Regions from separate parts of the Bradyrhizobium sp. UFLA05-108 genome, predicted to be linked through region 3. Evidence: riboswitches for the same ligand, from Rfam matches in the RefSeq annotation. Region 3 holds a riboswitch; each other region holds the start of a gene.

Region 1 (5,945 bases), on a different contig from region 3:
GGCACTCCGCATAATCCCGTAGGGAGGCGCCGCATCGCAGCTTACGAGTTCGCTCACTGCCCGCATTTTCGGTGGAGGCTTACTCAGCTTTTCGGGACGTGCTACGCCGTGAACCCATAAATCTGCCGGGCGGAGGGCTCGCCCCGGGTCCGCCATGCACAAATAGCGACCATATTTTGCAGCGCAGGTAAATGACGCTATGGGCCAAAACGCGACGATCGCGCAATCGCACGTCATCGCGACTGAACGGGCTTTTCGAGTCCCTGCCACCGATAGATGGCGAACGACAGCACCCAACTTAGGAGGAAGACGGCCACAACAACATAGCCGAAGTTAGCCAGGCTCTCATTGAGATCGCCGATCACGCTCCAGAAGGCGCCCTCAAGTGCCAGCTTGTCGGCGAGCAGCCCCAATGCCTCGATCCCGCCAATCAGCAAGGCCACGACGACTGAGATAGCTGTGATCGTCAGGTTGTACCAGATTTTGCGGATCGGATTGAGGAAGGCCCAGCCGTATGCGCCGACCATCAATACGCTGTCCGTCGTATCGACGAGCGTCATGCCGGCGGTGAAGAGAGCTGGGAATATCATCACGGTGCTGAAGCTGAGCCCGCCCGAGGCCTGGCCCGCCGCCACGGTGAAGAGGCTGATTTCCGTCGCGGTGTCGAACCCGAGACCAAACAACAGGCCGATGGCGAACATCTGCCAGCTCGCCGTTACCATTCGGAACAGAGGGCGCAGGATTCGAGACAACAGGCCACGGCCTGACAGGAGCATGTCGAATTCATGCTCGCCGACGTTCTCGCCACGCCGTGCGCGCTGAAAGCTCCGCCAGACGTCGCGCAGGATCACGAGGTTGATCGCGGCAATCGTCAGCAGGAAAAAAGCCGATGCGCTGGTGCCGATGATGCTGCCGACGGCCCTAAAGTCCTGGAAACGGCTTTGCAGCGCAAACGCCGCCGCGGCGATCACGGCGACCGCCACCGCAATCGCCAAGGAATGGCCAAACGCGAAGAAGAGTCCGACCGCGAGCGGGTGCTTGCCATCCTGCATCAGCTTGCGAACGACATTGTCGATGGTTGCAATGTGATCGGCATCCACAGCATGTCGAAGGCCGAGCGCATAGGCCAGCAAGGCCGTCCCGAGCAGCGTTGGCCGATCGGACAGCGCCACGATGGCCCAGGTCCAGGCGAGGCCATTGAGCGCCAGCAGGAAAGCATAGAGTGCGATAATCCTACTGCGCGAGGCAGTCGATGCGTCGTCTATGGCAAGTTTCAGATATGTGAGCATGATCTTGTTTCGGCAGGGTGCCTAAGCACGAGTTTGATCACGGACGTTCATCGTTCCACAAGCGTCGCCGCGCCAAGCCCACGCCTGTCAAGCTGAAGGCAAAGCCGCACATGCAGAGCCCGACCATGACGGCTGTGCGTAGGGCCTGGATGGGATCCAAATGGGTAGAAATCAAGCATGTGAAGCGTTCGGAACAAGTTGTTGCCGCCCGGCGCTAGCCAACCATCATCCATCGACAGGAAGCCGGAAAAACTCCAGCCAAGAACGCCTGGGGAGACAACCAGTCCTGAAATGTGGTGCCAGCGGCGCAGGCCACGATTGGCCTGCCCGTTGCTGAAACGCGCAAGGCCAACGAACCCACCGAGCGCGGCACCAATCGTGGCGAGCAGCGACAGCCACCACATCAAATTGGCCCAGACGCGCCTGTGATGCCGCAGCTCAGGCACATAGAACCAATGCGGAATGCTGCCGAGATAGTTCAGCACGCGCTCATTTCGTGTGGTGACCAGAACTATTTTATCTGACATCGAGGAGACGTAGATGTCTGTTCCGTCCGCATCGTTCAGCACAATGCGCGTGAGTGGGCGATCAGGGTCAAAATTGCGTGCGACAGTCCATTGGTCATAGTCAATTTGCTCGATGTTTGCATGGGACATGTCCAGATCGCGCGCCACGGGCTGTTCGTAACGCGCCGGAAACGGTACGAAATGCATGACGATGCCGGATGCGAACCACATCGCAAACAATAGGCAGAAGGCAACACCCCACCAGCGATGCAAAGCGGCTGCTATTGCGCGCACTGGCATTGATCACCACTTTGCCGACGCCGAGAGCTCAAACGTTCTCGGCGCGCCAAGATAGACCTGATTCGGGTAGCCCGGATCGGACCATGCGGCATAGAGCGCATTGGTGACGTTGCGGACGCGGAAGCTCACGCGCATCTTCTCCAATCCTTGCCACCACAGATCCCTACCCGGGATATCGACGAAGGCGAAGAGATCGCCCGTCGTGTAGGCCAGCATGGCCGTGAGGTTATCCTCATACAGATAGCGTTGGCCGACGTGACGGATTGAGCCGCCGATCTCGACGGGCCAGCGCCATTCGTTGAACCGGTACGATGTGCCCGCGTTGATGATGACGGGAGCGACATTCGAGGGCGTGTTGCCCGTCCAAACGTCGAAGTCGCCATATCGCGCTTGCGTGAAGGCGACATTGCCCCAGAGCTTCAGATTGTCGATTGGACGGACCGCGGCGGCCAGTTCGACACCCTTGGTGTGGACCTCGCCGGCGAGGGTCGAGACCGCATTCGTGAGCGCGACGTAGACGTTGTTTCGCGTGATGTCGTAGGCCGAGAACGCGACTTCGGCGCGTTTATCGTCGGATATCAGCTTGATTCCGGTCTCATAGATGCGGGCGCTCGTCAGCTCCAGCGAAGTCCCCGGGGTGACGGAAAATATGCCGGCTGCGGCAGGATCGTAGGCCGTCGCATACATGCCGTAGAGCAGCAGCCCCTTCATGGGCTCGAAGGTCGCTGCCGCGCGGTAGGACACGGGATTCCAGGTCTTGGTGAACGGCTGGCCGGCAGGGAAAGTGCCATCGAAGTTGACGCCGCTACGCGATAACGTCAGGTCATCAACACGAATCCCACCGATCAACGCGAACAGCGGAGTAAGTTTGAGCCGGTCCTCGATCGAGATCGCCGCATTGTCGAGACGGCTGTTCCGGATATTGGGCTCCGGCACGCCGTAGAAGCCGGGATCGGGATCGAGCACCGTCACCGAGTCGGCTGGATAGGTGTTCGGATTCCCTTCCTGCGCAAATTGAATGTCGTTGCGGCTCACCGACAACTGGGTGGCGAGCCGGTTCTCCATGCCGAAGAATGACGTGTTCCACACGACGTCGGTATTGTCGCCGATGACCCGCTGCTTGTGCGTGACGAAGAAACGATCACGATCGATCATTGAGGTCGCGGTATTGAAGGCGTAGGTCTCGCTATCGTACCAATGGCGTCTGGCGCCATATTCGTAGGCCTGGTTCTTGATCGTAACGCTGTCGAGGACGTTCCATTCGAACCCGCCGCGCAGCCAGACTTCGTGCGCGCCGATGGAATTGTCGGTCACATTGTAGTTTGTCGTCAGCGTGCGCGAGTCGACGGTGACAGGACTGAGTACCGAGCCGTCGAACGTATTGATCGCCGATCCGGCAACGACACCGTGAGTGGAGTACGCTCCCGAAAATGCCGTCGTCGTCAAAGGCGCTCCCCAATAGGCGTGTCCGTCATCGCGCCGGTATTCGACCGCGCCGAAAACCTTGAATGATTCGTTGACGCGGTAGTCCAGTTGTCCGGAAACATTGTTGAGCTGCTGGTAGTCGCCGTCCACGAAGCTGTTGATCTTCGATGAGCTGAGGTCGAAGCGATAGTCGAGCCCCGGCACATTCGTGCTGCCGCCAGAGCCGAAATGAGTCCGGTAGGTGCCCAGCGAATCGAGGGAAGCATCGAGCTGGTTCTTGATCGGGCCTGTGGACGGCTGGTTGTTCACATAGTTCACGGCGCCGCCAATCGCGGCGAGCCCCGACATGATCGAGGACGGCCCCTTGAGGAATTCGACCTGATCGAGATTGGCCGTATCCATCACCCGTGAGGTGATGCTCTGCGGGCCAATCCAGATTCCGTTGTAAAGCACGGACACCTCGCCAAAGGAGAAGCCGCGCATTGAGAAGCCGCCGGGCGCGCCTGCTGCATCGCCCGACAGCACGCCGACGGCGCCTTGAGCGGCTTCGGTCGTGGTACGGTAGCCCTGTTCCTGCATCTGTTGCCGGCTCACGACATCCACGCTCGCGGGCGTCTCATGCACCGTCAATCCGAGCCGGCTTGCGCTGGTTGCCACGGCACTGGAGTTGAGGGGCGTTGCCAGGTTCTCATGACTGGCGGCCGCTCGCGGTGTGGGCTTCGAACCGGCCTGCTGCGCCGCGCGCTTGGCCGCGGCGTCTGTCCTCTTGCTGACATGCGTCGCGGCGTTCCGCGGTCTTGGCGCCTCGACCTCAATAGGTCCGATAATCTGCGGGTTTTGCGCGAATGCCAGGCGTGGGGCAGGCGCGAGAGCCAGCAGCGCTCCAAGCGGCAGCGCCGCTGCGCTGTGCCAATGCTTACGGAATGAGTTTAGTTTATGCGAATGCGCGCAGCCGAACGGCTGCTTCAAAAGTAGCTGGGTGTTGAACACTTCTGTGCCCGACGGCGAACAATTGGTCCGTCATGCACGTTCCCCGTGACTGTCTGCCTTTCGCCCCAATGCGGCAGATAGCGATGGAGTAACCAATGCCCCGGAGCACCCCGCCCGACACATTCGCGCATGACCACGGCTGGTAGCAGGTCTCCTGGCTCGCGGGTCACGGCCTTTGACCACCTTCCCAGGATCACGGATCCCAGTGGCATTAAATGGTCGTCGGCTCGCCGCTTACAGTTGCGGGGGCAGCTCCGGCATTGTCCGGGTAGGACGCACCGAATTCCCTTGAATAGCCCTCTCGGGCACTACCGCCCGCACAGTGAAACGGGTTCGGCGTGGAAGTCAAGGACTTGCGACAGCAGTTTGGTAACGACGAACTCTCGCCGATTCCCGATAAGATCATCGATCCGCTCGAAGACGTTCCCGTCGATCGCCGGTTCGGTGCGTAAGTTCCTGACTCTCATTTGGTTTGCGCCACTTGCCCGTCAACCCATTCCCGGAGTGCGGCCGGCTCGGCAGAGCCTTCGATGGTCATGAGGGATCCGTCGCGCGAAATCAGGATCGTCCGGGGAATTTCGCCCTGCCAGGTGGGATCGATTTCATATCGAATCCGTTCAGCGAAACCATCGCTAAACATCCAGTTCTCCGCAGGGGAAAGACCGGCCTGCTTCAACATCGTCAACGCCGCGGCGTCGGAGTTCGGGACAAGGTCGGCATCAATCGTAATGACATCGACGGCTGGGTACTCCTTCACGAAGTCGCCGAGCTGCGGCAGCTCGACCTTGCATGGCCCGCACGTCACGCCCCAGAAGTGCACCAGCGTCGGGCGCCCCGCGTGCGCCCGCAAGATCTGCTGCCAGCTTCCTCTGGTGAAGGGCTTCAGCCCCGGGCTCTCGGAGCCGGGTGCCGTCAGTGGAGTCGCGAGTAGCAGAACCGCCGCAAAGAATATGCGCTTCATTGTTCGCCCTCGATCGCAAGGAGACGGTAGCCGTCAGCCTTGGTCATCCACGACAGGAAGTGTTGGCTGCCATCGGAAACCAGAAGCGGGTGGTCGGAGGAATCCGACGTGCTCGCAATGACGCGGGGCTTCGACCAGGTCGCGCCGTCGTCCTCCGATCGGATGAGTTTCACCGCAGATTTGTCGCCATCGAATTCCTTCCAGACGATAGCGACTTCCTTTTGTCCAGCCATCACGTAGGCGCGCGACGGCGCATCGCTGGGCTGCCCGAGCGGCATCGGCTGGGAAAAGGTTTTTCCGCCGTCCAGTGAATGTGCGTAAAACAGGCCTTTGCGAACCTTGCCGTTCGTGAACCATACGACGTGGTAGGTTCCATTAGGCGCGATGGACAGGCTTGGTCCCTGATGCGGACACGCGGCGATCTGCCAGTCATCCTCGCTGACGCGATGCACCTCTCCTGGACGTCCCTGGTCA
Region 2 (5,945 bases), on a different contig from region 3:
AACGAGCGATTCCGATGCGGCGAAGAAGCCGAGGTTGCGCTTAATCGCGCGCCGTTCGTCCTCCGTCAGGCCGTCCCGCGACTTCCACAGCGCGATATCGGCCTGCATCGAGACCTCGGTCGGCATCCAGTGATTGTTGCAGCCGGAGAGATATTTCTCCCAGGCCCATTTGTACTTCAGCGGCAAGAGCTGGTTGACGTCGGCGCGGCAGTTGATCATCCGCTTCTCGTCGACGGACACGCGGCCGCCCGTGCGATCGATCGCGCCGAGACCGGTCCCATCTGCCGGCTCGAGCTTGAGCTGGGTCTGTGGGTGGAGCGCGGCGGTGAAAGCCGAGGCGGCCGGAGCGGCCGCCGTGGTTTCGGTATCGGACCAATTGAGCATCGTCATTTCCTTACTGACACACTTCACATTCGGGATCTTCGATCCGGCAGGCCTTGATACCATCGAGGTCCAGGGCTGCCGCGGCTGGCATTATGATTGGGGCGTGCGAGGCCGCAGCCGATACGGAGACCGCGTTGAGTTTGCCGTCGGTGCCCTTCAGGGTCGATTTTTCGACGTGCGTGGCGCTGCTGGAGCGCAGATAATAGGTGGTCTTCAAACCGCGCCGCCAGGCGAGGCGATAGAGCGCATCGAGCTTCTTGCCGGAGGGATTGGCGATGTAGAGGTTGAGCGACTGCGACTGGTCGATCCATTTCTGCCGCCGTGCGGCAGCCTCGATCAGCCAGGCGCTATCGATCTCGAAGGCCGTCGCGTAGAGCGCCTTCAGATCCTCCGGGACGCGATCGATCTGGCCGACGCTACCGTCGAAATATTTGAGGTCGGACACCATCACCTCGTCCCAAAGCCCCCTCGCCTTGAGGTCGCGGACCAGGAACTCGTTCACGACCGTGAAGTCGCCGGACATGTTCGACTTGACGAACAGGTTCTGGTAATTCGGCTCGATCGACTGCGACACGCCGCAGATGTTGGAGATCGTCGCTGTCGGCGCGATCGCCATGACGTTCGAATTGCGCATGCCGCCTGCCACTATCTTCTTGCGGAGGCGATCCCAGTCAAGCGTCGAGGAGCGATCGACATCGAGCCCGCCGCGCGAGTCGGCAACGAACTGGATAGAGTCGAGCGGCAAAATGCCCTTCGACCATAGCGAGCCCTCGAAGCTCGGATAGCGGCCGCGCTCGGTGGCGAGATCGGAGGATGCCTGGATGGCGTGGAAGGAGATCGCTTCCATGCTGATGTCGGCGAAAGCGACCGCCGCTTCGGACGCGATCGGGATACGCTGGACCTGAAGTGCCTCCTGGTACCCCATCAGGCCGAGCCCGACCGGCCGGTGGCGTATGTTGGAGCGGCGCGCTTCCGCGATGGTGTAGAAATTGATGTCGATGACGTTGTCGAGCATTCGTACCGCCGTCGTCACCGTCCGCTTCAGCTTGGCCTGGTCGATACCGTTAGCTCCGACATGGGCGAGCATGTTGACGGAGCCGAGATTGCAGACCGCGACCTCGTCGGCAGAGGTGTTCAGCGTGATCTCGGTGCAGAGGTTCGAGGAATGGATCACACCCATGTGGCGCTGCGGCGAGCGCAGGTTGCAGGGGTCCTTGAAGGTTATCCAGGGATGGCCGGTCTCGAACAGCATGGTCAGCATGCGGCGCCAGAGGTCGGTCGCACGCACGGTCTTGAACACACGCATGCCACCGGCCTTCGCCTTGGCTTCATAGGCCTCATAGGCCGCCTTGAAGGACGTCCCATACAGTTCGTGCAAATCGGGCGTCTCGTCCGGCGAGAACAGCGTCCACTCGTCGTCGGCGTCAACGCGCTGCATGAACAGGTCCGGCACCCAGTTGGCGGTGTTCATGTCGTGGGTGCGGCGGCGGTCATCGCCAGTGTTCTTGCGCAGATCGAGGAATTCCTCGATGTCGACGTGCCAGGTCTCTAGATAGGCGCAGACCGCGCCCTTGCGCTTGCCGCCCTGGTTGACGGCGATCGCGGTGTCGTTGGCCACCTTCAGGAACGGGATGATGCCCTGGCTTTCGCCATTGGTGCCCTTGATGTGGGCTCCGAGGCCGCGCACCGGCGTCCAATCGTTGCCGAGGCCGCCGGAGTACTTTGCCAGCAGCGCATTGTCCTTGATCGACTTGAAGATGCCATCGAGGTCGTCCGATACGGTGGTGAGGAAGCAGGACGACAGCTGCGGGCGCAGCGTGCCGGAATTGAACAGCGTCGGCGTCGAGGCCATGAAGTCGAACGACGACAAGAGATCGTAGAACTCGATCGCCTTGGCTTCGCGGTCGAGCTCTCGAATTGCCAGGCCCATCGCTACGCGCATGAAGAAGGCCTGCGGCAGCTCGATCCGCTTGCCTTGCTGATGCAGGAAATAGCGGTCGTACAGCGTCTGAAGGCCGAGGAACTGGAAGTTCAGGTCTCGCTCAGGCTTCAGCGCCGCGGCGATGCGGCCGAGATCGAAGCGGGCGAGTTCGGGATCGAGCAGTTCGGCTGCGATGCCGACCTTCACATAGGCCGGAAAGTATTCGGCATAGTGCGTCGCCATATCGCCCTGCGAGGCCAACGTCGTAACGCCGTGGACATGCGACAGCACCTCGCCGCGGAGCTTGTCGAGCAGCAGGCGTGCGCTGACATAGGCATAACTCGGCTCCTGCTCGACCAGCGTGCGCGCGGCCATGATCGAGGCCAGCGCCAGCTCGTCCTGGCTGATGCCGTCGTAGAGATTGCGGGTGGTCTCGGCCAGCACGGGGGCTGCGGAGACGCCGTCGAGACCGTCGCAGGCCTCATTGATGATCAGTTCGAGCCGGCGCGTGTCCAGACCGACGCGCGAGCCGTCCGGCAGCGTCACGTGAAGGATCGGTGCGGCGATGGGCGCCGGCTGCGCGGCCGCTTCCTCGGCGCGCTGGCGGGACCGTTCCTCGCGGTACAGCACATAGGCCCGGGCGACCTTGTGGTGCTCGCTGCGCATCAAGGCGAGTTCGACCTGATCCTGCACATCCTCGATATGAAAGGTGCGCCCCTCACCTGCGCGGCGCATCAGGGCTGCTATGACTTCGGCCGTCAATTGCTCGACGCTCTCGTGAACGCGGCGCGAAGCAACCGCAGTGCTGCCCTCTACCGCGAGGAAAGCCTTGGTCATTGCGACCGCGATCTTGGCGGAATCGAACGGCGAGACCTTCCCGTTGCGGCGGATGATCTGCATGGCCGGCTCGCTGGAAGCAGCCGCAAGTGACTGTGGACGCAACTGGATGATGGGTGCGGAAGCGGTGTCCGCGTCGTGCAGGTTCAGTGACATCAAAGGGCCCCGTGATGCGCGCGTTGTGTTTGGACGGGGCGATAAGGAAGGACGCTGCCGGAACGCCGGCAGACGTGTTGCCGGACGGTGCGTGCAAGCGACCGCCGGACACCCCGCCCGTGGACGTTCAGATCGTCACGGCAGGTCTCCTGGCTCGCAGGTCGTTGCTTGCTTCCTGTCTTCCCGGCGCGGGCGCACCAGTGACGTTGTCCGGAAGCAGCTCGCTGCTGACAGTTGCGGGGGCAGCGCCGGAATTCCGCACCAAAGGCGCAGTTCACCGGCTTCCCTCTTAGCCACTACATCTTGCGACGCAGTAGGACCGTGACACCCATATATGGAGATATTCGAGGCAAGCTGTCAATGATTGATTTCACGGGGGGCGCACGCGGACGGCCATCCCCAATCAGTTATCGAGTATTGACGAGCTCAAGAATGCTTCTGATCGTCGCCACCATAGTCGATTCGCACAGCCGGCTAATGCTCTCAATCCTTGCTCATAGCGACAAAGCTTTTTAAGCGCGTCGAGGCTTCTCTCGGCGCCGGCTCTCGCAGCTTGCTTCATCCCTTTGAGCAAATTCCGATCGAGCGCAAGCTTTTCAATTCTATTGGCAAATTCGCAAATCTGTCGCGGCTGGCAAAGAAAGCCGTTTACGCCATCCTGTATGAGCTCCGGCAGTCCACCAGCGGCGGAAGCAATAACTGGCACCCCGAGCGCGAGCAGCTCTAGCACGACCTGGTCGACCATCGAGCCGCGAAGGCAGCACCAGCACATCGTATGATCCAATCCATGGACGGACGGACTTCCCCAATCGTCCTTTTCTGCAAAGGGCATGAGGCGTACGCGCACCATGGACTTCCAAGCAGCTTCATCTCTGTCCTACGCCAGTGCTCTTGCGGAGGATCGCAAAATCGTACCTGGCACCAAGTGGGGTGGGGCGTTCGGATCTCGGCAATCGGCTCGAGATTGTCCCAGGCTTTTGAGGTCGCCCCCTTATAGCCTGTGGATCAGGTCGAGATTCAGTTTTTGAAATTCGATTTCAGTTGCACACGCACGAATAGTTTTCTTGCGTTTGTAGCCGATGGCCCATCTTTGGCCGTTCGCCGCGGGCCGCCTAGACATCCCAAATCAAACCAGACGGGGCTTCAACAGAAAAAGGGCCGTCTCATCATTGTTGCTTTAGCCATGAAACCTGCGCCTGCTTCGATGATTGCGTGCAATACTCTGCGATCCGGCCAACTGACCGCGCTAACATTGATCCAAGCGACAGCAACACGTTAGCCATCAATGGATAAACTCAAGCGCACGTGTAAAGAGTTCGACATGCAACATCAGCAGCCGCCACCGAGTTGCCCTGACGATAGGCACCCAAGCGTGCCACCCAGGAATCCTGGTTGGGTGAGCAGCAAGATAGAGGAACTTCCTGCGGGGACCAAGTTCAACCATGCTAATAGGGATGGAGTGTGGGGCGGCGCGGGGCAAAGCGGGCATTCGGGCAAAGCTATTTGGATGGCTTTAGAGAATGATGTGAACGCTGCACACGGCTATGCAGGTAGTTCTGGGCGGTACTCCATTGTCGAGGCGCGAGAGCCACTCAAATTGGCGGTCATGGACGAGTGGTATGATCAAGTTGAACCTGACGAACTGGGCGCATGGGCTGCGATGGCGCAGAAGCATGGCTTGGACGGAGTGAAAACGGAATATGAGAGCTCCTACGAGGTCGTTCTGTTTGACACAAGTAAGGTTAGAAGTTTAGGTGAACGTCTTCTGGGCCTTCCCGGCGAGATAGGCGTTGTGGTCCTCCCCGAACAGGAGCACGATCCAGAAAAGACTTGGCCGGAGATGGAAGTCTCGACGTTCTCAACTACTGAGGATTCGAAATCGCGCTCGAGATCAGTGGTCTGTGGTCAATGTGGGATTTCGGACGTGTCGTCGGTGGGAGCTGGGACCATGGCAAGCAACCGGCCCCCGACGCGCTGATCGGCGCATTGAACAGAATGGGCGTCCTGCCGAGGCTGTTCCAGCCGACAAATCTGTACATCCGCGGTTGGCCTTACACGGCGCGATTGGACGCCGGACGACGGGAGGCAACCCCGAACAATGCGCAAGGCCACATCATTACTCTAGTTCCTCGGCTTGAACGCGGCTGAACATCAGACACTTTATAAGTGCTGGCGCTGGAGCGCATTTGGGTTGGTCGGCAGTTACGACCGCAGTTGCCGCAAAGTGCAGGACATCCAAGGAGTCTTTGGGCCCAGTGTCATGCATTGCCCCACTGAGGCAGGTGGGTGCTGGGCTCGCGAGATTTGCGCCTAAAGCCTGACGTCGGCTCAGTATGCGTCGCCTCCTTCAAACAAGGTTTGCACGAGGTCTTTGGTGGCACGGCAATTGCTGGAACGTGGACGTCGGTCCCTGCCAACCTTTGGTTCTGATGTTCTTGCGACTTGAATCATTGCCGCAACAGAGAGCCAGCCGCGACAATGCATCCGCAAAGTCAGGCGCAATTGGCAGGCCCGACTCGATCTGGCCGCAGGTCTAACAGTTAATCCACCGGATCAGTCATCTGGTGGGACGTTCGGAGGGGAGCTGAAATGAGCGTCAAAATAGGAACTCTCAGGACGGAGGTAATGCGGGCCAAACATACTACGA
Region 3 (5,945 bases):
GAAGCCTTGAGATCTTTGAAGCCTGAATACTCGAGACGGCGGAGATCGCATTGGGAGTAGACCTTCTAGATGCAGATGACGAGATAGTAGATCCCTCAGGCCCGACGGCGCAGCCAGATCTATAATGCATCCCGACTTCCTTAACGCGTGAAGAACGACTTGTTGCTGAACCACGATTGCCATGTGTTTGACGTTTGCATCAATTGCTAGGGTTGGTAGGTGACACCGGGCTCGCGAGCCATTGCTGCGCGATTCCGCTCCTCAACGCTCGAAGCTGTCGCCGCGACCAATCGTTACTCGTTTCGCTGGGATCTCGCGCGTGGATGAAAAGCTAATTCAGGTCCTGGGCTCGTCTACCGACAAAGGCACGCGCAAAGCCCATCCGACACCGTCGCCACGAGGTCAAGAAGACTGGAGTGGACCATCTGCTGGACGGGTATAACGACCGCGCTCGCCCACGCTTCTCAAGGTTAGACGCGCCTGTCGGGAGGCACTTTCAAAGCGGCAAGCCGCCATTGCTGATGGGGACGACGGCATCTTGCGACAAAGCCGATATGGCCTCACAAGAACCGGCCCTGCTTTTTATTTGAGAACGCGCGGCGCGCCGCTCGAAGACATCGTGGAAATGCGATAACGAAGCAAGCCGAATGCTGCATGCAGCAAATTGGCGAACAAAGGTAGGGTGTGCATCGACCGGATCCCGCGGCCACCCTTGTGAGGCGTTAGGCAACCTTCGGTTCCTTGGCTGCCTTGATGCGTGTTACGCTGCTCTGACCATCGATGCTGACGGGTACTTCACCGGCGACGGTGGCGCGACGAACGAGGCGATGCTGGTCGCCGTAATCGTTCACCGCGTAATGCTGCGTAGCCCGATTGTCCCAGATCGCTATATCGCCTTCCCTCCAGCTCCAGCGGACGGTATTTTCGAGAGCCGTGATATGAGACTGAAAGACATCAAACAGCTTCTGGCCGTCGTATTTTGGGATACCAACGAAATTTTGCACCAGAGCGCCGAGCACCAGCGCGCGTTCGCCGGTCTCGGGGTGCACGCGCACCACAGGATGCTCAGTCTGATAGATCGTCCTAGTGAAGACTTCGTCCAAGTGCTTTTTGTCGAGCTCGCTGACACGGTCCAGTATTGCGTAGTCAAAGGAGTTGCTGTGAACGGCCCAAAGCTTGTCTGCAAGCCGCTGCAACGGCGGTGCTAGGTCGAGGTAGGCCGCAACGGTGTTTGACCAGGCTGTGTCGCCACCGAAGGGTGGTATTACAACGCCTCGTAGCACCGCAATTTTGGGGTAGGCATCGACGAAGGTTCCATCGGTGTGCCACAAGTCGGCCCGGCTACCGGCGCGGGCAGAGTCAAGCTCGATGGTCGACGTCGTTCCCTTTATGGCACCGAGCGTTGGATGAGGTGCCAGACTTCCAAAACGAAGGGCAAAGCGCTCCTGCTCAGCATCGTCGAGATGACCCTGGTCGCGAAAGAAGATAACCTTGTGCTCCACCAGGAGCTCATTGATCGCGGCGATCGTCTGGTCCGGCAAGTCTCCCGACAGCTTGACGTTTCGGATCTCTGCGCCGATGCGCGCTGCGCGTTTGACGATGTCGGCACGAGGAATGATGCTATCCGACGATCCGGCTGCATCCATGGTGACACTCTCCAATTTGCAGGTTGTTCGCCAGACCAAGCTATTCAACTGCGACAGGAGTCGACGAACGCTAAATTGCGGACCGCAAAGCGCAAATCCGCCATAATGCGTGGCAACAGCGACGAGCTCTTGTGCTCTTCAGGCGACCTCGTAAAATTGACCGGGTCTGTCAATCCGATCAATTGCTAGCATTGGTAGTTGACCGGCCCAAAATGTCCGCACTTCGCTGGGACGTTGATGCAGATGTTGCAGTTCAGCGCCGACGAACAAGAAAACCGTCCGCCTTGGAATCGACAACGACGCTCCTCAAGGTCTCGTTGGCCGAGATCTATTTTGCTTCCTTCGTACTGTTCGATCGATGGCGATCTTGACGGCGGCGGAGGTCGACGCCATGAAGGTATAAGACGCACTTTACGACGCACTCGCACGTGTTAGGCGCGAGCTCGTCGAGCAGATCCTGCCGCGTGAAGCTTTGCGCGACGATTGCTCCGGACAGATGCGAAGGGCTCGATGCTTTCTTCGTTAAGACAGACCTGCCCGGCCAGAAGCCGCAGCAAAGGTAATCCGCAGAGGTTGACGTTACCCCTCTGGTGCAGATAATCGAAGTTGTCGAGGTTCTCCAGATCTCTCTTGATCTGGAGCTAAGAGGGAAGCCGGTGCGTCCTCGATCCGTTCAGGATTGAATCAATGCCGGCGCTGCCCCCGCAACTGTAAGCGGCGAGCCCGCATCCATACGTGTCACTGAAGCAGGCGCTTCGGGAAGGCCGGATGCAGGCGATGACTCGCGAGCCAGGAGACCTGCCCCGACAACATAATCGACCACGGGCGGGGTGTCCGGTGGTACGCCAAGCAGCAGGGCGCTTTCGCGGCCCTCCTGCCTGCGTCTCCGCCATAGCCTTTGCTCCAACCACAATGGGGTTAAAGCTATGTCTCTTCCCTCACTTCCTGTCGCAACCCTCGGCATGCCACGTATCGGGCCACGCCGCGAACTCAAACTGGCGCTCGAAGGCTACTGGGAGGGCAAGATCAACGACCGGCAGCTTCTTGAAGCTGCGGCCGGTCTTCGTGTCGCTAACTGGGCACGGCAGAATTCGCTTGGCGTCACCGTCATCCCATCGAATGATTTCTCACTCTATGACCAGGTTCTCGACACGAGCGTCATGGTTGGCGCGATTCCTAAAGCGTACGGCTGGGAGGACGGTCCGGTCTCGCTGACAACCTATTTCGCCATGGCACGGGGCTCGCAAGACCAGGAGCACGACGGTCAAGCCCATCATGGCCATGGCGCCGCTGCGCAGGAAATGACCAAGTGGTTCGATACCAATTACCACTACATGGTGCCCGAATTCCATAAAGGTCAGACCTTCAGGCTTTCCTCCCGTAAGCCGATCGAGGAATATGAGGAGGCGAAAGCCCTTGGCTATCAAACACGGCCTGTCCTGATCGGACCAGTCACCTTCCTTAAGCTCGGCAAGAGCGCCGACTTGGCGTTTGATCCGATTTCGCTGCTCGATAGCCTCGTTCCGGTCTATGTCGAGGTCCTCCAAGAACTGGCGAAACGTGGAGCCGAGTGGGTCCAGCTTGACGAGCCCTGCTTGGTGCTCGATCTGGACGAGACCACACGAAGCGCGCTGCAGCGTGTCTATCGGCGTTTCGCCAAGGAGGTGCCCGGCATCAAGATCATGCTTGCCACTTATTTCGGTGCAATTGGCGACAATCTGGCGACAGCTCTGGGGCTGCCAGTCGCCGGATTGCACGTCGATCTGGTGCGCGCTCCTCAACAATTGAGCCAGATTGAACCCGGCGCCCGCGCGGACCTCGTGATTTCACTCGGCATCATCGATGGCCGCAACGTGTGGCGCTCCGACCTGTCGGCACTCGTGGAGCGGTTCAGGCCCGTCATTGCAACGTTCGGCAAGGATCGCGTGCAGCTGGCGCCGTCCTGCTCACTCCTTCATGTCCCAATCGACCTTGAGCTGGAGACCGATCTCGATTCTGATGTAAAGAGCTGGCTTGCCTTCTCGGTTCAGAAGATCGGCGAGCTCGCGACCTTGGCAAAAGCGCTCGCGGTCGACGGAAAGGTCGTTGCCGCCGCGTTTGCCGAATCGGACTTTGCGGCGACGGCCCGCCGAGCTTCGCCAAAGATCCATGACACGGCCGTTGCCCAGCGTACGGCGGCGATTGATGCGGTTATGCGCCGCCGCAATAGCGCTTTTGAGAGCCGCGCCGAGCTTCAGCGCAAGCGTTTCGGCCTGCCGCTTTTCCCAACGACCACGATCGGGTCGTTCCCGCAGACGGCAGAAGTCCGCACTGCTCGCGCCGCGCGTGCCAAGGGAAAGTTAACAGACGCGCAATATGAACAATTCCTGAAGGATGAAACGGCTCGCGCCGTCCGATGGCAGGAAGACATCGGGCTCGACGTGCTCGTACACGGCGAGTTCGAGCGCAACGATATGGTCCAGTATTTCGCTGAGCAGCTCTCCGGGTTCCTATTTACTAAGCACGGCTGGGTGCAATCTTATGGCTCCCGTTACGTTCGCCCTCCGATCTTATTCGGCGATGTCTCCCGGCCGAAGGCGATGACCGTCGAATGGTGGAGCTACGCGCAATCGCTGACCAGGAAGCCTGTGAAGGCCATGCTTACGGGGCCGGTGACGATCCTGAATTGGTCGTTCGTCCGTGACGACATTCCGCGCAGCGAGGCCTGCCGTCAGATCGCGCTCGCGATCCGGGACGAGGTCGCCGACCTCGAAAAGGCGGGCGCGACCATGATCCAAATCGACGAGGCAGCGCTACGCGAAGGTTTGCCGCTCCGTCGATCCGACTGGAAGGCCTATCTCGACTGGGCCGTGGAGAGCTTCCGCATCTGCTCCTCTGGTGTTGCCGACGCAACGCAGATCCATACCCATATGTGCTATTCGGAGTTCAATGCCATCATTGATGGAATCGCCGCGATGGACGCTGATGTCATCTCGATCGAAACCTCCCGTTCTAAGATGGAACTGCTCGATGCATTCACCGCCTTCAAATACCCGAACGACATCGGCCCCGGCGTCTATGACATCCACTCGCCGCGCGTGCCCGAAGCCACTGAGATGAAGGATCTCATCGCGCTGGCCCGCCAACGGCTGTCGGACTCACAGCTCTGGATCAATCCGGATTGCGGTCTGAAGACTCGTCAATGGGAGGAAGTCCGTCCGGCGCTCATCAACATGGTTGCAGCGGCCCGCGAACTACGCGAGGCGGGCTGACGACAGCGTGACCTTGCGCCTGCAACAGCTCCTGCAGCAGCTTCTCCGGCGGGATTGGCGGCCGTCCAATCGACGAATAGAGCGCGACACACTCGCGCTCAAGGCTCGAACGCGTCTCCTTGACCATCCTCCGGGTTACTCGCAGCGGATGATCACGTCGCCCTCGCCTAGCTCTTACTGGCTCGACGGATAAGGCTGAATACTTCCATGGACATCGACGAAGGCGGGCCTTTTCTTGCTAGGCGGCGCTTAATGGAGGTTAGCGGCCGCTCCGCTAGCACAAACAATTATAGATCAGATTGTATATTCACTAAAACGTCGCCGGCCACGATTTCGGGGTCTCCAAGCTCAAGGTCATGCAGGCTCGCTTGAACAAACTCCAACACCTTCTGATTGGCCGCAATGGCGCTTTCGCGATCCTCGAAGATCATAACAGCGACACAGATACCTTCGCCTGCATCCAACACGTAGTAAGATCTGAAACCATGCGCTTCCCTTAGGATCTGACCGATACCGCTTTTGGCGCGGCGAGCAGCATCCGCAACCGAACGAACTTTGAGGTACTTGCGAATGACCATGTACATCGAAGCGCCTCGACTTTCAGTTCCACCTCACCCATCAAAGCCCATCGAGCCGCGCTTGGACGAGCTCCCACTCCCGCTGTGGCCACAACGCCCGCCCAAAGGGCCTGCGCTAGGGATTGTTAGTGGGCGACTGAGAGTGAGCCGACCCGCCTCGTTGCCGTACATGATGGCCCAGAGCTGCGGACAGCTCAACCAAAGCCGGCCGGTTACGTGTCAGCCGCTCGCAACTGAAGAACCCCATCATTCTGCCTCACAGAGCTAAAATTCCAGACGTTGATCACAACTCAACCTGTTAGCGCTATCACAATCCACTACCCGTTTAAATTGCCTACGTAAAGTTTTATGATTGAGCCGCTCCGCTACTGGAGCGATATGGAGTCGGAAATGTCTCAAGCAAAGTGGAAATTGACGAACTGGATGGCCGCGGCCTGCCTAGGCCTGTTCCTGGCGGCGCCTGCATCGGC
Region 4 (5,945 bases), on a different contig from region 3:
CAGTTCCGCCGACTGGTGCGACGGCAGCAGGAACGGTTGACATGACGGATTGAGGCGCGCGGCCGCCAGCGCAGCAACCGACACGATGAAGCCGTCGATCAGGGTTGGAACACGCCGCTGTGCAGCCGCGATGATTGCGCCGCAGATCGCCGCGATTTCGAGGCCGCCGACTGCGCGCAGGACCTCCTCCGCAGACGCGCCCGTCTTCGTCAGGCCATGCCGTGCAAGCGCAGCGTCGATCACGCGCGCCTTGCGTGCACGCCCTGCGGCATCGACACCGGTGCCGCTACCGGCGATCTCGTCGGCGCTCACCCCGAGCAGGCTCGCCGCGATCGCCGCCGACGCCGTGGTATTGCCGATGCCCATCTCACCGAGGATGAGGAGATCAGGCTGCTTCGCCGCCGCACGCGTCACAGCGCGCTGTCCGCATTCGAACGCAAACACCAGCTCCGCCGGCTCCAGCGCAGCTTCCACGCTGAAATCGCGCGTGCCGCAGCGCGGCTTGTCCGCGACAATCCCCGCGACCACCGACTGTGCCAGCGAGCCGGCATCGACGACCTCGAGACTTGAGCCCAATTCACGCGCCAGCACCGAAATCGCAGCGCCGCCGGCGGCGAAATTCGACATCATCGCGATCGTGACTTCCTGCGGATAGGCGGAGACGCCCTGGGCGACGATGCCGTGATCGCCGGCAAAGACGATGATCGGCACGCGCGCGGCGCGCGGCTGCTCCGTCTCCTGCAGGCCCGCAAGGTCGATCGCGACCTGCTCGAGCCGACCGAGCGCACCGGTCGGCTTGGTCAGTTGCGCCTGCCGCGCCATCGCCGCCTCGCGGTGCGAGGTCGAGATACCCGGGCATTTCTCGTAAACCCAATTGGGGAGCATGTCGTCCTGCCTCCGTTCACGCGACTGCGGTCGCGTCACACGCTGCGTTTGAGAATGTAGCTGTCCATGATCCAGCCGTGCCGTTCGCGCGCCTCCTGCCGTGCGGCGACGATGCGCGGACCGATCTCGGCCAACGCACCCGACATGACGACCTGATCGGGCATGCCGAGATAGGCGCCCCACCAGATCTGCAGGCCTTGCGGATCGAGCGACTGAAACGCCGTGCCGCCATCGAGCATCACCACCACGGTGTCGGCTCCGTCAGGCCAGCCGCCTTCGCGCAGTCGCCGCCCTGTCGTGACCAGGAAAGGCGCGCCGATATCGTTCAGCGGCAGCGCATGCGCCGCGCACAGCGCCTGGATCGACGTGATGCCGGGGATGACTTCGATCGCGGGCAAAGGATCAAGCCGTCGCGCGATCCTCAGGGACGAGTCATAGAGCGACGGGTCGCCCCAGATCAGCAACGCAACGCGGCCATCATGTGCGAGATGTCCCGCGATCGCCTGCGACCAGGTCGCAGCAACCGCACCATGCCAGTCGTCGACGCCCTTGCGGTAGTCAGCTTCGCCGGCGTCACGCACCGGCAAGTCGAACTCCGCGATACGCGTCTCTTTGTTGGTGAGCACATCGGCGCAAATCGTCCGCCGCAGGTCGGCGAGATCGGACTTCTGCGTCCCCTTGCGCGGAATCAGCACGAGATCTGCCGCATTGATGGCACGGATCGCGGCAAGCGTGAGCTGCTCGGGATCGCCGCAACCGATACCTATCAGGGAGAGCGTGACCATCACGAGTGTGAAGGGCGACCATGAACGGCCGCCCCTCAGCTCATCTCTACGCCGCGTTGTGCAGGCGCGGGGTGACGAGGCCGGGCGCGGTGACGCCACGCAGCGATTTTGCCAGCGCCAGCACGGCGAGATCGGCCAGCGGCTCGATCACGATGACCAGCGCATAGGACGCGGCGAAGGTCGCGATGTTGGCGAGGTTCGCAGCGCCAAAGCCCGCGCCATAGATCGCCCAGAACGCAACCCAGGCGATGATGCCCGACTGATACGCCGTCGAGAGCGCCAGCGCCTGACGATACTGCAGGTCGACATAGGCCGTGTCGCGGGGGATGATGCGGGTCGCGAGCGCCTGGATCGCGAACAGCGGCACCAGCAGCGTGGTGACGTTCATGCCGTATTGCGGCAGGTCGGTCGGCACGAAGAACAAGCCTTGCAGCAAGAGACCAAGCGCGAGACCAAGGGCCGCCGGCGCCGCGCCGAACAGCAGGAACAGGGTCGAGCCGAGGATGAAGTGCACCTCGGAAACCCCGACCGGGAAGTGCGGCAGGATCTCGAAGAAGGTGAAGACCAGCGCGGTGGTCGCAGCCGTCCGTACCGCAAACGAGCTGACGCCCTGCTCGCGCACGGTCTCCGCCGTAAGCTTCAGCGCAACGCCGCCAGTGGCGATGCCGGTTGCGTAACTCAACACGAGCTTGGCGCCCGTCACGATTCCTGGTTCGATATGCATGGTTCAAGTCCTTCCTGCCGTCACACCCGACGGCCTTGGCGTCCAAACGTGCAGGGCCGGTCTCCTGGCTCGCGGATCGAAGGGGATCTCCGGCCTTCCCGAGCCTTGCGGCCCAGTGGCGGATCGGAGCCCCTCACCGCTTACAGTCGCGGGGGCGGCTGGGGTTTGGGGCGCCGCAACTGGGTCCGCCCACCCCCATTCCCGATTATGCTCCGGCGCTTTGCGCCGCATCGAGCACCATGCCCCTCTTGTGTGCCTCTTTCGCAAGCCGGGCGTCAAGGGTCGAACGGCAACTGCGGACATCATCACGACGATTCTCCCGCTAGTGCGCCAAACAGGATGACGGCGGCGGTGGTCGCGGGCACGGCCTGCGCGAGCTCTTCGGCGAGCTTTGCGATCGTGGTGCGGACGAGCCGCTCGTCGGCGCGGCCCAGGGATTCCGCAAACAGCGCGGGCGTTTCCGGCGAAAGACCCTGCGCAATCAGCTTGGTGGCCAGTTCCGGGAACGTGCGCCGGCCCATATAGATCACCGTCGTCGCATCCGGGTCGGCCAGCGCCGTCCAGTTCAGATTTTGCGGAAGCTGCCCGGTCACGTCGGCCCCGGTGACGAACTGCACCCGGCGCGCGGTATTCCGCCGGGTCAGGGGGATGCCGGCTTGCGCCGCCGCGACGCAGGCCGAGGTGACGCCGGGCACGATCTCGTAGCCGATCCCCGACGCCCGAAGCGTCTCGATCTCTTCCTCGAGCCGGCCGAAGATGCCGGCATCGCCGGATTTCAGCCGCACCACGCGCGCGCCGGTCGCCGCATAATCGACCAGCAGGCGGTTGACGTGCTGCTGCTTGGTCGAGGGCCGGCCGGCGCGTTTTCCGACTGCCACCAGATTGGCGCCGGGTCGGGCAAGCTCGAGGATCGTGCCGGAAGCGAGATCGTCATAGAGCACGACGTCGGCCTCGCGCAGCCGCGCCGCGCCCTTGAGCGTCAAAAGCTCGGGATCGCCGGGGCCGGCGGAGATGAAGGAGACGAAGCCGCTCACCGGTCCTCCGCAATCAAATGAAAGAAGGTGCCCGTCGCATATCCGCGTCGCGATCCGGTCTCCGCGACGGTTGCGCCCGTCGCGTCACGCACGATCGCAAGCGATACATCAGGCTGCGCGAGAATCGTCGAATAGTGGAATTCATGACCGCGCAGGCGCGCGCCGGGCTGATGTCCCGGCATTGGCGCTGCGAGCTCGGCAAGACGGTAGCCAAGGTGCATGCGGCGCTTGGCAAAGCTCGTCTCCAGGCCCAAGAGGCCAAGCATCTCGTGCCGCGCGCCGTCGGCATCGGTCAAGGCCGCGCCCATCACCATGTAGCCGCCGCATTCGCCGTGGACCGGCCGCGTCTCGGCGAAGGCGCGCAAGCGCTCGCGAAAGCGCGCATTCGCGGCGATACGGCCGGCGTGCAGTTCCGGATAGCCGCCGGGCAGCCAGCACACATCGGCGCTTGCATCGGGTCCCTCATCGGCGAGCGGCGAGAACGGCAGGATCTCCGCACCGGCAGCACGCCAAGCCTCGAGCATATGCGGATAGACAAAGGAGAACGCGGCGTCGCGCGCTAGCGCAATGCGCTGGCCTGGCGGCGTGACGTTAACCCGATTCGTGATTGGCTGCGATGTCCATGCAGATGCCGCGCCGAGCACGGCGTCGAGATCGACGTGCTCGCCGACGAAGCGCGCGGCCTCATCGATCAGGCGACCGATCTCCGTCTGCTCCTCCGCCTGCACCAGGCCGAGATGCCGTTTCGGCACGCTGATCTCGGCGTGGCGTGGCAGCGCGCCGAACACGGCAATGCCCGCATCGGCCAAAGCGCGGCGCACGAGGTCCTCATGCCGCGGGCTCGCGACGCGGTTGAGCACGACGCCGGCGAGACCCACCCCGCTGCGGAAATCCCGCAAGCCCGTCGCAATCGCGGCCGCCGTCTGGGCCTGGCCGGACGGATCGATCACCAGCAGCACCGGCCAGCCCATCATCTCCGCGATGTCGGCGGTGGCGCCCGTCCCCGAGACGCCGCGCGCGGCGACGCCGTCGAACAGGCCCATCGAACCCTCGGCCAGCACGAGATCGGCGTTCGCACCGCGGCTGACGAGATGCTCGATCGTCGCGCGATCCATCGCCCAGCTATCGATGTTGACGGAGGCACGCCCCGTGGCCGCCGCATGAAAAGCAGGATCGATGTAATCGGGGCCGCTCTTGAAGCACTGCACAGTGAGTCCGCGATCGCGATAGGCGCGCGCGAGCGCTAACGTCAGCGTCGTCTTGCCGACACCGGAAGCCGGCGCCGAGATGACGAAACCCGCAGGCATCACGACTCCTCCGGAAAACGCGGCGCCGGCCCGACCGGCCGGTAGCGGCGGTCATAGTCCGCGGCGTAAAGGCGGCTCTCTGAGAATTCCTCCGAGCCGAGTGTCCGGCCGACCAGGATGAGCGCGGTGCGCCCGAGCTCGGCGCCGACAGCCGCATCGAGCGTGGCAAGCGTCGCGCGCACGATGCGCTGGTCCGGCCAGCTCGCGCGCCAGACGATCGCCACCGGACAATCCGCGCCATAATGCGGCGTCAGCTCCGCAATCACCTTGTCGAGCAAATGGATCGACAGATGAATGGCAAGCACCGAGCCGGTCGCGGCGAACGCAGCAAGCTTCTCGCCCTCCGGCATCGCGCTCGCCCGGCCTGGCGTACGCGTCAGCACCACAGATTGCGTAAGCCCCGGCAAGGTCAGCTCGGCTTCCAGCGCTGCGGCGGCCGCCGAGAAGGACGGCACGCCCGGCGTGACGGTGAAGGGAATGCCGAGCGCGCGCAGGCGGCGCAATTGCTCACCCATCGCCGACCAAATCGAAACATCGCCCGAATGCAGCCGCGCGACATCCTTGCCTTCCGCGTGCGCGTTGGCAATCTCGGCGATGATCTCGTCGAGCGACAATGGCGCCGTGTTGACGATCCGGGCGCCCTTCGGGCAGTGCACCAGAACGCCTTCGGGCACGAGCGAGCCCGCATAAAGGCAAACCAGTGAGGCTGCGATCAGGTCGCGCCCGCGCAAGGTGAGGAGATCGGCGGCGCCCGGCCCTGCTCCAATGAAATGCACGGTCATTCGCCGTCTCCCTCCGCAATCGCCGCGGTCGCGGTCCGGTCCTGCGAGACCACGCGCGTCGCAATCAGGCGCGCATCACGGCCCGCTGCCGCGAGCGCGACGGCTTCCGCCACCGATCCGGTGCCGAATTTTTCCTTGATGAGGCCTGACTGCGTCGGCGTCGTAATGCCCACGAGCTTATTGGCGGAAATGGCCTTGATCGGCACGTTGAATTCGCCCGCGAGCAGCTTCAGCGCGGCGCTGTCCGCCTTGTCGCTGACGGTTGCGACAGCCGCTAAACCTTCCACACCGCCGGCGGCGAGAAGCGCCTCGCGCAGCGCGGCAAGCGTGACGTCGCTCCTGAAGCCGAGCCCTGCGACCCTCATCGCACCGCGCTCCATTGCACGACCGGCCGCGCCACCTCCCAGGAGCGATAGCGCCCCAACGAG

The links. Region 3 has a riboswitch for cobalamin ahead of metE (5-methyltetrahydropteroyltriglutamate--homocysteine S-methyltransferase). Riboswitches for the same ligand answer to the same signal wherever they lie in the genome.
Region 1: another riboswitch for cobalamin. It lies ahead of SO140_RS44895 (TonB-dependent receptor); the one in region 3 lies ahead of metE (5-methyltetrahydropteroyltriglutamate--homocysteine S-methyltransferase).
Region 2: another riboswitch for cobalamin. It lies ahead of SO140_RS22445 (ribonucleoside-diphosphate reductase subunit alpha); the one in region 3 lies ahead of metE (5-methyltetrahydropteroyltriglutamate--homocysteine S-methyltransferase).
Region 4: another riboswitch for cobalamin. It lies ahead of SO140_RS01935 (energy-coupling factor ABC transporter permease); the one in region 3 lies ahead of metE (5-methyltetrahydropteroyltriglutamate--homocysteine S-methyltransferase).

Annotation. Positions count from the first base shown of each region.
Region 1 is NZ_JBANAZ010000135.1:74-6,018, forward strand. It holds gene SO140_RS44885 (HoxN/HupN/NixA family nickel/cobalt transporter) at 234-1,289, opposite strand; gene SO140_RS44890 (PepSY domain-containing protein) at 1,337-2,095, opposite strand; gene SO140_RS44895 (TonB-dependent receptor) at 2,099-4,144, opposite strand; cobalamin riboswitch at 4,638-4,838, opposite strand; gene SO140_RS44900 (TlpA family protein disulfide reductase) at 4,974-5,471, opposite strand; gene SO140_RS44905 (sialidase family protein) at 5,468-5,945, opposite strand, start outside.
Region 2 is NZ_JBANAZ010000030.1:88,842-94,786, reverse strand. It holds gene SO140_RS22450 (ribonucleotide-diphosphate reductase subunit beta) at 1-384, opposite strand, end outside; gene SO140_RS22445 (ribonucleoside-diphosphate reductase subunit alpha) at 395-3,298, opposite strand; cobalamin riboswitch at 3,421-3,637, opposite strand; gene SO140_RS22440 (glycosyltransferase) at 3,702-4,148, opposite strand; gene SO140_RS22435 (hypothetical protein) at 4,695-5,276, shown strand.
Region 3 is NZ_JBANAZ010000045.1:4,941-10,885, forward strand. It holds gene SO140_RS28605 (TauD/TfdA dioxygenase family protein) at 723-1,646, opposite strand; cobalamin riboswitch at 2,242-2,466, shown strand; gene metE (5-methyltetrahydropteroyltriglutamate--homocysteine S-methyltransferase) at 2,573-4,897, shown strand; partial or broken gene SO140_RS28615 (transposase) at 4,920-5,063, opposite strand; gene SO140_RS28620 (hypothetical protein) at 5,185-5,481, opposite strand; gene SO140_RS28625 (avidin/streptavidin family protein) at 5,824-5,945, shown strand, end outside.
Region 4 is NZ_JBANAZ010000002.1:142,329-148,273, reverse strand. It holds gene cobT (nicotinate-nucleotide--dimethylbenzimidazole phosphoribosyltransferase) at 1-885, opposite strand, end outside; gene cobF (precorrin-6A synthase (deacetylating)) at 921-1,670, opposite strand; gene SO140_RS01935 (energy-coupling factor ABC transporter permease) at 1,717-2,394, opposite strand; cobalamin riboswitch at 2,432-2,651, opposite strand; gene cobA (uroporphyrinogen-III C-methyltransferase) at 2,700-3,428, opposite strand; gene SO140_RS01925 (cobyrinic acid a,c-diamide synthase CobB) at 3,425-4,735, opposite strand; gene cobM (precorrin-4 C(11)-methyltransferase) at 4,735-5,517, opposite strand; gene SO140_RS01915 (cobalamin biosynthesis protein) at 5,514-5,882, opposite strand; gene cbiE (precorrin-6y C5,15-methyltransferase (decarboxylating) subunit CbiE) at 5,879-5,945, opposite strand, start outside.